2 regions of the Marinobacter adhaerens HP15 genome follow, and region 2 is predicted to be linked to the other one. Evidence: predicted binding sites of a transcription regulator. Region 2 holds the regulator's gene; the other holds the start of a gene.
The links. The regulator sigma-54, encoded in region 2, starts transcription at its own class of promoters, with help from an activator protein. The targets are predictions, from matches to a motif close to ANTGGCATNNANNTTGCTNT.
Positions count from the first base shown of each region.

Region 1: a site for sigma-54 is predicted at 5,734-5,753, ahead of flhA (flagellar biosynthesis protein FlhA). Genes of this name have one in related genera too.

Region 1 covers NC_017506.1:2,422,553-2,430,527, forward strand. Annotated here, with positions in the region: gene cheY (chemotaxis response regulator CheY) at 1-284, opposite strand, end outside; gene HP15_RS11465 (RNA polymerase sigma factor FliA) at 447-1,190, opposite strand; gene HP15_RS11470 (MinD/ParA family protein) at 1,222-2,034, opposite strand; gene flhF (flagellar biosynthesis protein FlhF) at 2,103-3,410, opposite strand; gene flhA (flagellar biosynthesis protein FlhA) at 3,471-5,651, opposite strand; gene upp (uracil phosphoribosyltransferase) at 5,870-6,508, shown strand; gene HP15_RS11490 (uracil-xanthine permease family protein) at 6,511-7,767, shown strand; gene HP15_RS11495 (class I SAM-dependent methyltransferase) at 7,748-7,975, shown strand, end outside.
Region 2 covers NC_017506.1:2,574,950-2,582,924, reverse strand. Annotated here, with positions in the region: gene rapZ (RNase adapter RapZ) at 1-499, opposite strand, end outside; gene ptsN (PTS IIA-like nitrogen regulatory protein PtsN) at 528-998, opposite strand; gene hpf (ribosome hibernation promoting factor) at 1,086-1,394, opposite strand; gene HP15_RS12190 (RNA polymerase factor sigma-54) at 1,495-3,015, opposite strand; gene lptB (LPS export ABC transporter ATP-binding protein) at 3,172-3,897, opposite strand; gene lptA (lipopolysaccharide transport periplasmic protein LptA) at 3,875-4,441, opposite strand; gene lptC (LPS export ABC transporter periplasmic protein LptC) at 4,425-5,009, opposite strand; gene kdsC (3-deoxy-manno-octulosonate-8-phosphatase KdsC) at 5,006-5,554, opposite strand; partial or broken gene HP15_RS12165 (KpsF/GutQ family sugar-phosphate isomerase) at 5,578-6,557, opposite strand; gene HP15_RS12160 (ABC transporter ATP-binding protein) at 6,746-7,558, shown strand; gene mlaE (lipid asymmetry maintenance ABC transporter permease subunit MlaE) at 7,555-7,975, shown strand, end outside.

The DNA of each region.
Region 1 (7,975 bases), 150 kb from region 2:
ACGATCTGGTCGCGCTTGGCCTCAGCAGTTACCATCAATACCGGCAGGGTTTTCAGATTCTCGTCCGCCCGAACGGCCTTGAGCAGGTCGAAGCCTGACATACCCGGCATGTTCCAGTCGGTCACCAGAAAATCGTATTTGCCGCTTTTGAGCATTGGCAGTGCCGTGTTGCCGTCGTCAGCTTCATCGGTGTTGGTGAAGCCAAGATCACGCAGCAGGTTCTTGATGATCCGTCGCATTGTGGAGAAGTCGTCCACAATGAGGATTTTCATGTTTTTGTCCAATGGGACCTCCAGTTAGTAACACCCGGAATTCGTTTGACCTTTGCGTTCAAAGTCTAGCAGGCCGCTGTTTTAACCGCTTATTGTCGGACCTTTGCTTCGGTTGTAAAGCATCGGTTACCAAAAACTACAGACTACCTCGTTGGCGACACAGACTGAACGCGGTCAGTTGTCCGATTCCTGACGCCAATCCGAGAGCCGTCCCCGAAGGCGCAGGGCTGCCTGGCTGTGAATCTGGCTTACCCTGCTCTCACTGACGCCGAGCACCGCGCCAATCTCCTTGAGGTTCAGTTCTTCCTGGTAGTAAAGGCTCAACACCAGCTTTTCCCGCTCCGGCAGGTCTTCAATCGCCTCAGCGAGGCTCCGCCGGAAGGCATCGGAGGACAACCCCTCAAGGGGATTATCCTGCGTCTCTGTCTGTTCTATCGGCAGCTCTCCGGATTCATTGAGCTCGTCGAGGCTAAAAAGTCGACCGCTGTTGGAATCGGAAAGGTAGGAGTGGTATTCGGGCAGCCCCATACCCAGCTCTTCGGCCACTTCCTGGTCGTGGGCTTCGCGGCCAAGTCGATCTTCAACGGCCTTGATGGCCTGGGAAATGCGACGGGCGTTGCGATGAACAGAACGTGGCACCCAGTCACCCTTGCGGATTTCGTCCACCATGGCGCCGCGAATACGGATACCGGCGTAAGTCTCGAAGGTAGCACCTTTGGTAGAACTGTAACGCTGGGCGGCCTCGAGCAGACCGATCATGCCGGCCTGCATCAGGTCCTCAAGCTGGACGGACGCCGGCAGGCGAGCCATCAGGTGAAGGGCAATTTTCTTGACCAGCGGCGCGTGCTGCTCAATGAGCTGAGCCGGCTTCTGCGCACTTGACTGGTTATAGATTCCGAGGTTTTTCGCCAATGTCATGTATCCGGTTTTTTGTTTGACTGGATCCGATTCAGACTTCGACGAGCCGCTCCACAAAAAATTCCAGATGCCCGCGGGGAGAGGACGGCAACGGCCAGCTATCTACCTTGTCCGCCAGCGCCTTGATGGCCAGTGAAGCTTTCGCCCTGGGATAGGCGTCCAGCACCGCACGCTGCCGCTGAACCGCTTTCTTCACGGCCTCATCGTAGGGGACTATTCCTACGTATTGTAGTGCCACATCGAGGAAGCGCTCGGTGACCCGGGTCAGTTTTTCAAACAGATGCCGGCCTTCCTGCTCATTCCGGACCTGATTGGCAAGAATACGGAAGCGGTTGGTTCCATAATCACGGTTCATCAGCTTGATCAGGGCATAGGCATCGGTGATCGAGGTCGGCTCGTCGCAGACAACCAGCAGCAGCTCCTGCGACGCTCTCAGAAAACTGACCACTGACTCGGAAATACCGGCGGCGGTATCAACGATCAGGACATCGATCTGATCACCCAGTTCGCTGAACGCATTAATCAGCCCGGCATGTTCCATGGGGCTGAGCTGGGTCATTCGTTGGGTACCGGAAGAGGCGGGGACAATCTTGATGCCACCGGGACCATTCACCAGAACGTCCTTCAGATCACAGTCGCCCGCCAGAACATCCTGGAGGTTGCGATTGGCAGTGATGCCCAGCAAGACGTCGATATTGGCGAGCCCCAGATCGGCGTCGAGCAGCACCACTCTCCGGCCTTTCTGCGCCAGGGCAATTCCGAGGTTCACCGACACGTTACTCTTGCCGACACCACCCTTTCCGCCGGAAACTGCAATCACCTGTACCGGATGTGCTCTGCTCATACTGTTTTTGGTCTCTCGCCACGTTTCGCCGGCTTTGTCTCCGACGCCTGCTGTCAATCTGTCCGGTCTCAGGCGTGCTCTTTCAGGCCCTCTGCGACCGCTTGCTGTTGCTGGAGTGTTTTCAGCCGATCCACGGCCAACCGCACCAGCGGAACGGCTTCTGCGTGGTGCAGGTCTTCAGGAATCTTCTGGCCGTCTGTGTAATAGGCTACCGGCAGACCGGTTTCCATCACAAACCCGAGAGACTCGCCCAGCGTCAGGGCCTCGTCGATTTTGGTCATCAAACAGCCCGCAAGATTTGCCATCTTATAGCAATGCCACACGGATTTCATGATGCGAGGCTGACTGGTTGCCGAGACCACCAGATGGGTTTTGATATTGTGATGGCTGCGAGCCAGTTCGGCCAGCTGTTCCTGATAGCCTTTGTCCGCACTGGTCAGTCCGGCGGTATCAATCAGCACCAGATGACGGTCTGAAAGCTCGTCCAGAATATCGTCCAGACTGTGGCTCTCATCCACGACCCGAACCGGCACATTCAGGATCCGACCGAACACGAATAACTGCTCGTGCGCCGCCACCCGATAGCGATCCGTGGTAACCAGGGCCACGGAATCGGAACCATGCTTGAGCACGTAGCGAGCGGCGAGTTTTCCGATGGTGGTGGTTTTCCCGGACCCTGTCGGCCCCACCAACGCGTAGGCGCCGCCCTCATCCAGCCACTCCATGCGGGAGGTCCGGACCCCGGTACACAGCATTTTCAGGGACTGCTTCCAACCGTCTTCCAGACGCCCCGCCTTGTGACGACGGGAAATTGACCCCGCCAGATCACTGCCGAGGCCGAACTCCTGCAAGCGCTCGGCAAGCCTCTGCTGCACGGCGGTGGTCGCAGAAACCTCCGGCTCCGGTTGCGGCCGACGGCCCTGCATCATGTCTTTGAGCGAGCTGATCTCGGCCCGCATCTGCGCCAGCTCATCGGAATAGGCTTCCCTCGGCGCCTGTGGCAGAGGTTCAATATCACCAAAACCACCGCTCACCTCTTCCTGAATGGCAGCGAACGAACCGGCGTAGCTCGCGCCCTGCGATGCCCGCTTTTCCCGTACTTCACGGATGCGGTCCCGGGACCGGCTCAGCTCGTCCTCAAGACGCCTGTGCTGGTCGGCCTGCATCTCGGCCAAGCGGGACCCGTTGGTGGCTTCTTCTGCCTGGTTGCCCAGTCGCTGGCGCGCCATATTCTCGTCATAGTCCAGCGCCGTCACAATTTCGACACCGCCGTCGACCCGACGATTGGAAAGGATCACGGCGTCCGGCCCCATCTGTTCACTGACCTGCTTGAGCGCCTCGGCCATGGTCTGAGCAAAAAACCGTTTTACTTTCATGATGCCTCTTCCTCCACCGGCAACGCCGTGCCGGCGCTGTCCGCTCTGTCATCCGCGCCGCTACTGGCCAACGGACGCCACGATCGTAATCTGTTTGTTATCCGGAATTTCCTGGTACGAGAGCACATGGAGCCGCTCTACCCCGTAGCTGGCGAACTTCGCCAGCACCGGCCTCAGGGGCCCGGACACCAGCAGAATGGCTGGCTTGCCGAGCATCTCCTGACGCTGGACGCTCTCCTGAAGCGAGCGCTGGAGTTTTTCAACCATATTCGGCTCCAGGACCAGGCCAATATCTTCCTGTCCGCCGGATTGTTGACTCTGTTGAACAGACTTTAGCAATAACTGTTCCAGATCCGGATCCAAGGTGATCACCGGTATCTCCGATTCGTTGCCGCAGATACTCTGGACAATCATCCGGCGCAGGGACTGCCGCGCAACGGTGGTCAACAGCTTCGGATCCTGACTCTTCGGATGCACGTTCACGATAGCCTCGGCAATGGACCGCATGTCCCGGATCGGCACTTCTTCCTTCAGGAGATTCTGCAGCACTTTCAGCAGCAGGCTGATGGATACGGTGGTGGGTACCAGTTCCTCGGCCAGCTTCGGAGAAATCTTTTCAAGCTGATCCAGCCATTTCTGGACTTCCTCGTGGCCCAGCAGCTCGTGGGCGTGTTTCTGCAGTACCTGGTTAAGGTGGGTCGCGACCACCGTACTGGCATCGACCACGGTATAGCCGAGGGTCTGGGCCTGGTCTTTCTTGTCTGGCTCAATCCAGCTGGCATCCAGACCGAACGCCGGATCCTTGCCTTCAATGCCCTCTATTTTTCCGAATACCTGACCGGGGTCGATGGCCAGTTCGCGGTCCGGATGGATTTCCGCCTCGGCAATGGTCACGCCCATCAGCGTGATGCGGTAGACGTTGGGCATCAGATCCAGGTTGTCTCGGATGTGGACCGAGGGCATCAGGAAGCCCAGATCCTGGGACAGCTTTTTACGAACGCCCTTGATACGACTGAGCAACTGGCCACCCTGTGACTTGTCCACCAGCGGGATCAACCGGTAACCCACTTCCAGACCGACAATATCGACAGTGGACACATCGTCCCAACCCAGCTCCTTGGTCTCTCCGGGGGCCGGTAGCTGACGCCCCTGATCGCCGCCAGCATCACCGCCTGGGGGCAGATCACGACCCGCCGGCCGTGGAGCCGCCCCGCCCGCGCCCCTAACCGGGAATGCGCCATCTTCTTCGACGGTCTGTCTCTGGTGCTTCCAGATATACCAGGCAGCGCCGGCGGCCAGTGCACCCAGACCCAGGAAGGCCACGTGGGGCATTCCGGGAATCAGACCGAGAATGATCAGGATAGCGGCGGCAATGGACAGCGCCTTGGGCGCACTGAACATTTGCTGGAGGATCTGGCCGCCCATGTCCTGGCTGGAGGTAACCCGCGTTACCATGATTGCAGCAGACGTGGACAGCAGCAGTGAGGGAATCTGTGCCACCAGGCCGTCACCAATGGTCAGCAGCGCATATCGCTCCATGGCCAGCCCGAAATCCAGACCGTGCTGCAGCATACCAATGGCAATACCGCCAATGATGTTGATCGCAAGAATCAGCAGGCCGGCAATGGCGTCGCCCTTCACAAACTTGGACGCACCGTCCATGGAGCCGTAGAAATCCGCTTCCTGGGCGATTTCGGCACGACGATGCTTGGCCTCATCCTGATTGATCAGGCCGGCGTTCAGGTCCGCATCAATCGCCATCTGCTTGCCGGGCATAGCATCCAGCGTGAAACGGGCGCTCACCTCGGAGACCCGGCCGGCACCCTTGGTCACGACCAGGAAGTTGATGATCATCAGGATCGCAAACACCACCAGACCCACGGCGTAATTGCCGCCGATCAGAACGGCGCCGAAGGATTCGATCACTTTACCGGCGGCATCGCCGCCTTCGTGGCCGTTCAGCAGAACAATCCGGGTAGACGCCACATTCAGGGCGAGACGCAGAAGTGTGGCTACCAGCAGGACTGTCGGGAAGGACGCAAACTCCATCGGCCGCAGGGCGTAGACACACACCAGCAGAATGACAATGGACAGGGTGATGTTGAAAGTAAAGAACACGTCCAGGAGGAACGCCGGCATGGGCAGAATCATCATGCCCAGCAAGCCCATCAGCATGATGGGTATGCCCAGGTTGCCCCGCGTCAGGGTTTTGACGTTATTGAGGACTAAAGCTCTGTCCATGCCGGATACTTCTCCGATTGGCCGTGCCTGCAGGCGTTTTGAAGGTCGAAAATCTGACACCGGAGCGTCGTTTGGAAGGGTTATCGCAAGATCCGTACCACCCCTTAGGGGATTTCCGTTAAGCAGCCATTTGCGGCCTGACTCGCCTTGCCAGATGCGGTATCCTTGCGCCATTTGATCGCGACGCCAAAATTCCAACCAGACACACAGGTGACCCCATGCCAATCCACGAGGTAAAACACCCTCTGATCCGCCACAAGCTCGGCATCATGCGCCGTGCGGATATCAGCACCAAGAATTTCCGGGAGCTGGCACAGGAAGTCGGTGCACTCCTGACCTACGAGGCCACCAAAGACTTCAATCTGCAGGAAAAGACCATCGAAGGCTGGGCAGGGCCGGTTAACGTGGAACAGATTCACGGCAAGAAAGTCACCATCGTGCCGATCCTGCGGGCCGGCCTTGGCATGCTTGACGGTGTCCTCAGCCTGATTCCGGTGGCCCGGGTCAGTGTTGTCGGCCAGATCCGCAATGAGGAAACCCTCGAGGCCAGCACCTACCTTGAAAAGCTGGTGGGCGAACTGGACCAGCGCATGGCCATGATTGTCGATCCAATGCTCGCCACCGGCGGCTCAATGATCTCCACCATTGACCTGCTCAAGAAGGCTGGCAGCACCGAGATCCGGGCCCTGGTTCTGGTCGCCGCGCCCGAAGGCGTTGAAAAGGTTCTGGAAAAACATCCGGACGTATCTATCTACACCGCCTCCGTTGATGAGCGCCTCAACGACAAAGGCTACATCCTTCCGGGTCTCGGCGATGCCGGCGACAAAATCTTCGGCACCAAGCAAAAGGACGTTTAAGAATGCAGGACCATAACAACGACCCGGTCTGGAAACAGGCCATTGCTGGCTCCCAGATGCTGCTGGTGGCGTTCGGCGCGCTGGTTCTGATGCCACTGATTACCGGGCTGGATCCCAACGTGGCCCTGTTCACCGCCGGCCTGGGCACCCTGATCTTTCACGTGGTGACCGGCGGTCAGATCCCGATTTTCCTCGCGTCGTCCTTCGCCTTTATTGCCCCCGTGATTGCCTCCAAAGGCAAGTTCGGCATGGAAGAGACACTCGGCGGCCTGATGGCAGCGGGTATTCTCTATATTTTCCTCAGTGGACTGGTGCGGCTGCGGGGCACCGGCTTTGTCCGCCGCCTGCTGCCGCCAGTGGTTATCGGTCCGGTGATCATGACTATCGGTCTCGGCCTGGCGCCGGTTGCCGTTCACATGGCCTCCGGCCGCACCGGTGATGGCGCCAACCAGCTGATTCCCTACGACACGGCGATCTGGATCGCCATGATCTCGCTGGCCGTAACCATCATCATGTCGGTCTGGTCGAAAGGCATTTTCCGGCTGATTCCGATCATGTTCGGCGTTATCACCGGCTACATCCTCTCCGCGTTTGCCGGTATCGTGGATACCACGCCAATCCGGGACGCCGCCTGGTTCGCCGTTCCCAACTTTGTTGCGCCGGAATTCAGCTGGGGCGCCGTGCTGTTCATGATCCCCGTCGCCATTGCCCCGGCCATTGAACACATCGGTGACGTGCTGGCCATCGGCAACGTGACCCGAAAGAACTACCTGGAAAAGCCGGGCCTGCACCGCACCCTGCTGGGTGACGGCCTGGCCACCAGCGCCGCCTCCATGCTTGGAGGACCGCCCAACACCACCTACTCGGAAGTCACCGGCGCCGTTATGCTCACCAAGAACTTCAACCCCAAGGTCATGTGGTGGGCTGCCTGCATCGCCATTGTTCTGGCTTTCGTTGGCAAGTTCGGCGCAGCACTGCAAACCATCCCGGTGCCCGTCATGGGCGGCATCCTCTGCCTGCTGTTCGGTTCCATTGCCGTCGTTGGCCTGAACACACTGATCCGCCACCAGGTAGATCTGTCGCAGTCTCGCAACCTGGTTATCGTAGGCGTTACCCTGGTGTTCGGTATTGGCGGCATGGTGCTCGGGCATCTCGAAGGCATCGCGCTCTGTGCGGTGGCTGCCATCATCCTGAACCTGATACTGCCCGGCAGCCGCGAGGCATGGGGTAAAGCCGTCTATGAGCAGAAAGCCGACTAACAGCTCCGGCATCAGCTTCACTGCCCTGTATACCGGTGCCGTCTGGCACCGGTACGGGCTTTCTGACGACACCCTCGTTACAGAAAAGGGCCGCTGGCTCTATCGCCTGATGACCCCCTTCGAAGCCGCCAGTCAGGCGGCCATCGGCGGAAACATCCGCACCTTCCTGCTGCAACGACATCTGATTATCGACCACCTAATTGACCAG
Region 2 (7,975 bases):
CCAGTTCCTGATCTTTTCGACCGACCACGCGCTGCTTGACCATGTCCCGCAGCTCGTACATGGACATGCCGGTGGTATTTACGTAAAGATCGGAAAGCTTGGAAAGGGGCTCCAGCAGTTTCTTCTCGCTGGTAATGGCTTCCCGGAGAGAGGTCCTGTCGTCACTCAACGGATGCTTTCTGCGGGTGGCGTGAAAACGCTGCAGAAGCGACTGCTCGTCGGCGTCCAGGAAGATGATTTCAACGGTAACCCCGGTTTCCTGGAGGCGCCGGTAGATCTCCTCGAAATTGGCCAGCTCGCCGGAAAGGTTCCGCGCATCGATACTGACGGCCATCTTGCCCAGTCGACCAGGCCTGGTCTGGCTGGCGGCTTCCCGTGTGAGGGGGAAGAGCAGGCCAATAGGAAGATTGTCGATGCAATAAAACCCGAGGTCCTCCAGCACATGAAGTGCGGTACTCTTGCCCGAACCGGACCTGCCACTGACGATAATCAGCTTCATGACCACCTTACCTCCACTGCAGTGAATATCAGCCGCCTGAGGCGGTCATGCGCTGGTACAGCGTGCTGGCGTCCTCGCATTGCCGGAGGCGATCACAGAATGACCGCTCGTTGAACTTCTCCGCCAGTTGGCTCAGCAGCTCAAGGTGCTCGCTCGTCGCCTCTTTTGGCACAATCAGGGCAAAGATCAGATCGACTGGCTGATTGTCGATAGCATCGAACTCCACGCTTTCTTCAAGCGTCATCAGCACACCCACCACGTGGTCCAGTCCTTCCAGGCGGCAGTGGGGAATGGCAATTCCCTGGCCAATGCCGGTGCTGCCCAGGCGCTCACGGGAAATCAGGTTGTTGAAGAGCTGGGTCTCGCTGAGCGTGTTGTCCTGATGGTTTATTTGCTCGGCAATAAACTCCAGGGCCCGTTTCTTGCTGGACGCAGCTACCCTGCAGAGGGTGAGCTCCGGCGCAAGAATGTTGTCTATGGTCAGGGATGTGTCGCTCATGGATCGACTGCATTTCCGTTAAAAAAAAGGCTGCGACACGTTACTCATGTCGCAGCTCGATTAGATGAAGTGCATGAAAACAGCGCGTTAGCGAGAGCCGTTTCCGTGCATCCGTTCTACATTCTTTTCCTTGTGCTTGAGGATCTGACGGTCGAGCTTGTCGATAAGGGCATCAATGGCCGCGTACATATCCTCGTTTTCTGCCTTTGCGTGAATCTCACCACCTACCACGTGCAATGTGGCTTCCGCAATCTGGCGCACCTTTTCCACTTCCAGAGTCACCTGGCAGTTACTGATGTGGTCAAAGTGACGCTCGAGCTTCTCGAACTTCTCTGAAACGTAATCCTTCAGTGCGGGAGTCAGTTCTACGTGATGGCCTGAAATGTTGAGTTGCATAGGCGTCTCCTGTTGTCATCATGCCGGCTCCCGGGAGCCGGTCTGGGTGCTGGCGCATTGTGCGCCGGCGAATACAGTGTTGAGTCCCGTCCCGGGGTATTCAGACCAGCCGCTTGCGTTCGTTGGACGGCGGAATGTGCATGGCCTCCCGGTACTTGGCAACGGTGCGTCGCGCAACCTTGATACCCTGTTCCCCTAGCATGGCTGCAATTTTACTGTCGCTCAACGGCTTTTTGGGTGTTTCGGCGGCAATCAGCTTCTTGATCATCGCGCGTATGGCCGTGGAAGAGCATTCTCCGCCCTCATCAGTGCTGACATGGCTGGAGAAGAAATATTTCAGTTCGAAAATACCCCTGGGGGTATGCATGTATTTCTGAGTGGTTACCCGTGAAATCGTTGATTCATGCATTTCCACCGCCTGGGCAATGTCCGAGAGAATCAACGGCTTCATTGCTTCCTCGCCGTAATCCAGGAAACCCTGCTGGTGCTCGACAATACGGGTCGCTACTTTCAGCAGGGTCTCATTGCGGCTCTGCAGGCTCTTGATAAACCACTTGGCCTCCTGCAACTGATCGCGGAGGTAGGTGTTGTCTGCACTGCTGTCTGCACGCCTTATAAGTGAAGCATAGCTGGCATTTACCCGGATGCGCGGTGCAATTTCCGGATTCAGCTCAACACGCCAGCGGCCATTGTGCTTGCGAACGATGACATCCGGAATCACGTAGTCGGGCTCGGCGCGATCAATCACGTCGCCCGGGCGCGGATTGAGGCCGGTAATCAACGCCAGGACTTCCCTGAGTTGATCTTCCTTCAGGCGGCTGCGACGCAATAGCTGGGCGTAGTCCCGGTTGCCCAGCAGGTTGATGTAGTGGGTGATCACCAGGCGTGCCTGGGCGAGCCAGGGTGTGTCCGGCGGCAGCTGGTTAAGCTGTATCAGCAGGCATTCCTGCAAATCCCGGGCAAACACGCCAGGGGGATCGAAGTGCTGGAGGCGATGCAGGACGGCTTCCACTTCATCCAGTTCAAGGGGGTCTTCTTCGTTCTCGTCCAGCAGCCCGGCGTGGATTTCTTCCAGGGGGCTGGTGAGATAGCCCCGCTCGTCCACGGCGTCCATCAGGGCGTGGGCAATGGCCTGGTCCCGCTCACTCAGGGGAGTCAGGTTGAGCTGCCATTCCAGGTGATCCTGAAGGGTCTCGGTGGGCGAGTTGCGGGTCTCGAAATCGTGATCGTTTTCATCGTCGTTGCGGGCTGCCGGGGCAGGGGCGGACTGGTAGATGTCATCCCAGGCCGTGTCGACCGGCAGATCGTCCGGAATGTTATCCGGAATCTCGTTTTCCGACGACCAGTCCGGGCCGTTCTCGGATTCGTCCCAGTCGCTGGACGGTTCCGGCGTGGTCTCGGCAGCAGACTCGGCCGCATTGGCCTCGCGCTCGTCACTCTCGGTGGACGTGTCGGTCTGATCGTCGTCCTCGGATGTCTCCAGCATGGGGTTGGATTCCAGTGCCTGCTGGATTTCCTGTTGGAGGTCGAGGGTAGATAGCTGGAGAAGCCGGATCGCCTGTTGCAGCTGGGGTGTCATGGTCAGGCTCTGACCCAGCTTTAACTGTAAGGAGGCTTTCATAACCATGGTTCAGGATCCGTCACTCATCAGCGCTTTGTGTCATAGGTCTTGAAAAAATCTTTATATGCCGGTTACTTGCCGCGGTTTTCTTTACCCTAGCAAGTTCTTTGCCGAGTTTACTTGCTACAGATCATCAAAACAATGAGCCATTCACTGTCACAGCCTGAATTCGTCCCCGAGGTAGACTTCCTTGACCTGTTGATTGGCCAGGATCGCATCGGCATTGCCGGAGGCGATGATGTGCCCGCCGGAAACAATGTACGCGTTCTCGCAGATATCGAGAGTCTCGCGCACGTTATGGTCGGTGATCAGCACGCCAATCCCTTTGTCCCGCAGATGCCGGATAATGTGTTTGATGTCGCTGACGGATATAGGGTCAACACCGGCGAAGGGCTCATCCAGCAGGATGAAAGCCGGCTCCATGGCCAGAGCCCGGGCAATTTCCACCCTTCGCCGCTCACCACCGGACAGGGCCATACCAACGCTGTCCCGTATATGGGTGATGTGGAATTCCTCCAGCAGCTCCTCGAGCTTTTTCTGCCGGTCTGCCTTGCTCAGGCCCTGCCGCGTCTCAAGGATCGCCATGATGTTGTCGCGCACAGACAGTTTGCGGAAAACCGAGGCTTCCTGTGGCAGGTAGCCGATGCCCTGACGGGCCCGACCGTGCATCGGCAGCGGCGTAATATCCCGGCTGTCGATCGTTATCCGCCCGTGATCGGCAGGTACCAGCCCCACGATCATGTAGAAACAGGTGGTTTTCCCGGCGCCGTTGGGTCCTAGCAGTCCGACAATTTCCCCGCTTCGGATTTCCAGGGAAACATCAATAACCACTTTTTTCTGTTTGTAACTTTTTGCCAGGTTACTGGCTCTCAGAACTGCCATCGGTTTCCTGTTTGTCAGTGCGTCTGTCGGCGCTGCGCGGCTGGATCACCATTTCTACCCGGCCAGTGCCATCGCCGGTCTCGGCGCCGCCTTCTGCGGTTACAACGCGGCCAGCGGTATCATAGTGAATCACGTCGCCGCGGAACAGGTTGCCATTCTGCTCAATCACCGCTTCCCGTTCAAAGGTCAGCTGGCTGTCGGTGGCGGACCAGGTAATATTCAGGGCGCGGGCGTCGGTTTCACCTTCACCTTCGCGCGCCGGCTGCCTGTATCTTGCAGGGGTTCCGGAGGCCTCGATGCGGCTCAGGCCGTCCTCAGTACGGTACAGGACCACACGCTCCGCGTTCAGGCGGGTATTGCCTTGTTCAAGTTCCACATCGCCGGTGTAAGTGGCAATGCCCTGGCCGTCGTCCAGGCGGGCGTTGTCGGCGGTAACCTTGATGGGGATGTCGGAATCAAGGTCGAAAGCCGCCACCGGGCCAGCCATTGCGACTGTCAGCAGGGCGGCCAGCAGGCTCCGGTATCGGTTAGTTTCCGGTTTCATAGCGTCCTTCCACCTGGGAGTTCAGTTCCAGAATCCGCTCGTCAATCCACGCTTTCATGCCCGTGGCCCGGGTTATGCCGGTAACGTCGCGTATTTCTACGGGTGCGTCTGTATATACCATGCCCCGGTCATTATCCAGCGTCAGTGTTGATGTTGTCAGAGTGGCGTCCCGTTCACCAATACTGCGCTGAATCCGGACATTGTCAGTGAGATAGACCAGGTTCTGGTTCTGCAGCAGGCTGCCATTCTCGGCTTCAACAATCCAGGGCAGAACATTGTCGCCGCCATACAGTTCGGCACGGGGAGACTCCATGGTGGCCAGGTTACCTTCTTCAAACTGCTCAATGCGGGGGCTGGAGAACCGGATTTTCAGCTTGCCCGATTCGTCGAATGACGTGTAATTGCCATTGACCACAAAGCCGTCCGGTTCGGCATCGCCCCGCAGCGCGGCTGCCTCATCATCAATGACCGGCGGTTCATCGCTTTGCCAGAGCAAAAAGACCGCGGCCACCACGGTGCCAGCCAGCGCCAGTGTTCGCAGCCAGGGCCGGTCCGGGAGCCAGTTCACGCCTTAAGCTCCAGGTAGGGTGCAAGCGCAGCATCCAGCTTGCCATGGGCAGTCAGCAGCAGGTCGCAGGCTTCTCGCACCGCGCCCTCGCCACCCCGGGTTCGGGTGCAGTAATCGGCATGTTGCTGCACCAGCCAGTAACCATTGGGTACGGTGATCCCCAGCCCGGCAAACCGGAGCGCCGGCAGGTCTGGCAGATCATCACCCATGTAGGCGATGGCCTCAGGGCTGAGATCCATGGTGCTGACCAGTTCCTGCAGGGCCACTTTCTTGTCCTCACGCCCCTGCATCAGGTGGGGGATGCCCAGATCCCGCATGCGCTTTTCGGTCAGGGGTGACTTCCGACCGGTAATAACGGCGACAGTAATGCCGGCTGCCATGAGTTGCTTGAGTCCCAGGCCGTCCAGGATGTTGAACGCCTTGAGTTCATCACCGTTAGCGCTGAAGTAAAGCTTGCCATCGCTCATGATGCCGTCCACATCCAGTGCGATCAGTCGAATTTTGGCGGCTTTTTCCAGCAGTGGCTCAGGCCATTGATGCTTCATGTTGAAAAACTCCTCATGGCCCATCAGATGACGCCGGCCCGCAGCAGGTCGTGCATGTTGATGGCGCCGATTAGAGCACCGCTATCGTTCGTCACGGGCAGGGCATTGATCTTCATTTCCTCCATGATATTCAGCGCTTCCGCCGCCAGATGATCAGCCTGGATGGTTTTACCATTCCGCGTCATCACCTCATTGATGGGCGTATGATGAATATCAACCGACCGGTCCAGAGTCCGGCGCAGGTCACCGTCCGTAAATATGCCGGTAAGCGTGCCTTCCCCGTTTACGACGGTGGTCATACCCAGACCTTTGCGGGAGATTTCAAGGAGAGCGCCGCTCAGGGGTGTGCCCTCGTTAACAACGGGAATCTGATCGCCTGTATGCATGATGTCGGAAACCCGAAGCAGCAGCCGGCGGCCGAGGCTGCCTCCGGGATGGGAGAACGCAAAATCCTCGGCACTGAATCCGCGGGCCTCAAGCAGTGCAACGGCCAGTGCATCCCCCATGACCAGGGTGGCCGTTGTTGAGGAGGTGGGCGCCAGGCCCAGGGGGCAGGCTTCCACCATGACGCTGACGTCCAGGTTGGCGACGGCTTCCCGGGCCAGGGTGGACGTGGCATTGCCGGTCATGCTGATCAGCGGGGCGCCCATACGTTTGATCAGGGGCAGAATCGTGACCACCTCGCTGGTGTTGCCGCTGTTGGAAATGGCGATGACAACGTCCTGCGGTGTGATCATCCCCATGTCGCCGTGGCTTGCTTCTCCGGGATGCACGAAAACGACGGTGTACCGGTGCTGGCAAGGGTGGCCGCTATCTTGTTGCCGATGTGGCCGGATTTTCCCATGCCGGTCACGACAACACGGCCCGTGCAGTTCATGATGACTTCGCAGGCACGGGTGAACTGGTCGTCGATCCGGCTTTCAAGTGCATCAATGGCGTCACGCTCGATGCGAATGGCGCGGATGGCAGAAGATCGGAAATCGTGGGCAGTCTGTTCGGTCATCGGGCTAAGGGCCTGGCTATCGGGACATTGAAAATGTGGGGCAGAGTATACCATTTTCCCCCGGCAACGATGCCCGGTTACAGGAAGTTCAGTCAAACTGATCATTGCTATCAGTACATTTTGCGCTCTTTGGATTGAGCTCCGGCGCTCCATGGCATAATGTAGCGCCTCTTTGAAAGGTAGGGACTATGGATTCACCGGCTTACATATCGCTCAAGGATGTCGTGTTCTCCCGTTCAGGGCGCCGTATCTTCGACGGTGTCAGTCTGGATATTCCCCGCGGCAAAATTACTGCCATTATGGGGCCCAGCGGAACCGGTAAAACCACGCTGCTGCGTCTTATCGGTGGTCAGCTCAAGCCAGATTCCGGCAGTGTCATGGTGGACGGCCACGAGGTGCCAAAGCTCAAACGCAAGGCTCTCTACAGTCTTCGCGAACGGATGGGCATGCTCTTTCAGAGCGGGGCTCTGTTTACCGACCTGACTGTCTTTGAGAACGTTGCCTTTCCGCTCCGCGTGCATACCAAGTTGCCGGAAGACATGATCCGCGACATTGTTCTGATGAAGCTGGAAGCTGTTGGCCTGCGCGGCGCTCGCCAGCTGATGCCTTCGGAGTTGTCCGGGGGGATGACCCGCCGGGTTGCCCTGGCCCGCAGTATTGCCCTGGATCCTGAACTGATCATGTACGACGAACCCTTCGCCGGCCAGGATCCGATTGCCATGGGCGTGCTGGTCAAGCTGATACGGGATCTGAACAGCTCCATGGGACTGACCAGTGTGCTGGTCTCCCACGACGTACCCGAATCCCTGAGCATATGCCATTACGCCTGCATTATTTCGGATGGCAAGGTAATCGGTGAGGGCACACCGGAGGAGCTCCGGGAGCATCCTTCCGGGAAGGTCCAGCAATTTTTGCAGGGGCAGCCGGATGGCCCGGTGCCGTTCCATTATCCGGCCGAAGGCGCCGCCAGTGACTTCGGCCTGTCGGGAGGTGCCTCTTGATTGACAGAATAGCGGCATTCGGACGCCTGGGGCTGGATATCGTTTCTTCATTCGGTCGTTCCGGTCGTTTCTTGGCGGGCGTTCTGGGCGGTGTTCCCCGCCCGGCAACGGGCTTCCCGCTTCTGATGAAACAGATTTATGCCGTTGGCGTGCTCTCTCTGGCCATTGTTGTGGTGTCGGGCCTGTTTATCGGCATGGTGCTGGGGCTTCAGGGGTACACTATTCTGAGCGACTACGGCTCGGAAGCGGCCATCGGCCAGATGATTGCGCTGACCCTGGTACGTGAGCTTGGCCCGGTGGTGACCGCATTGCTGTTTGCCGGCCGCGCGGGTTCGGCTCTGACGGCAGAGATTGGCTTGATGAAAGCGACCGAACAGCTGTCCAGCATGGAAATGATGGGCGTGGACCCGCTGCGGC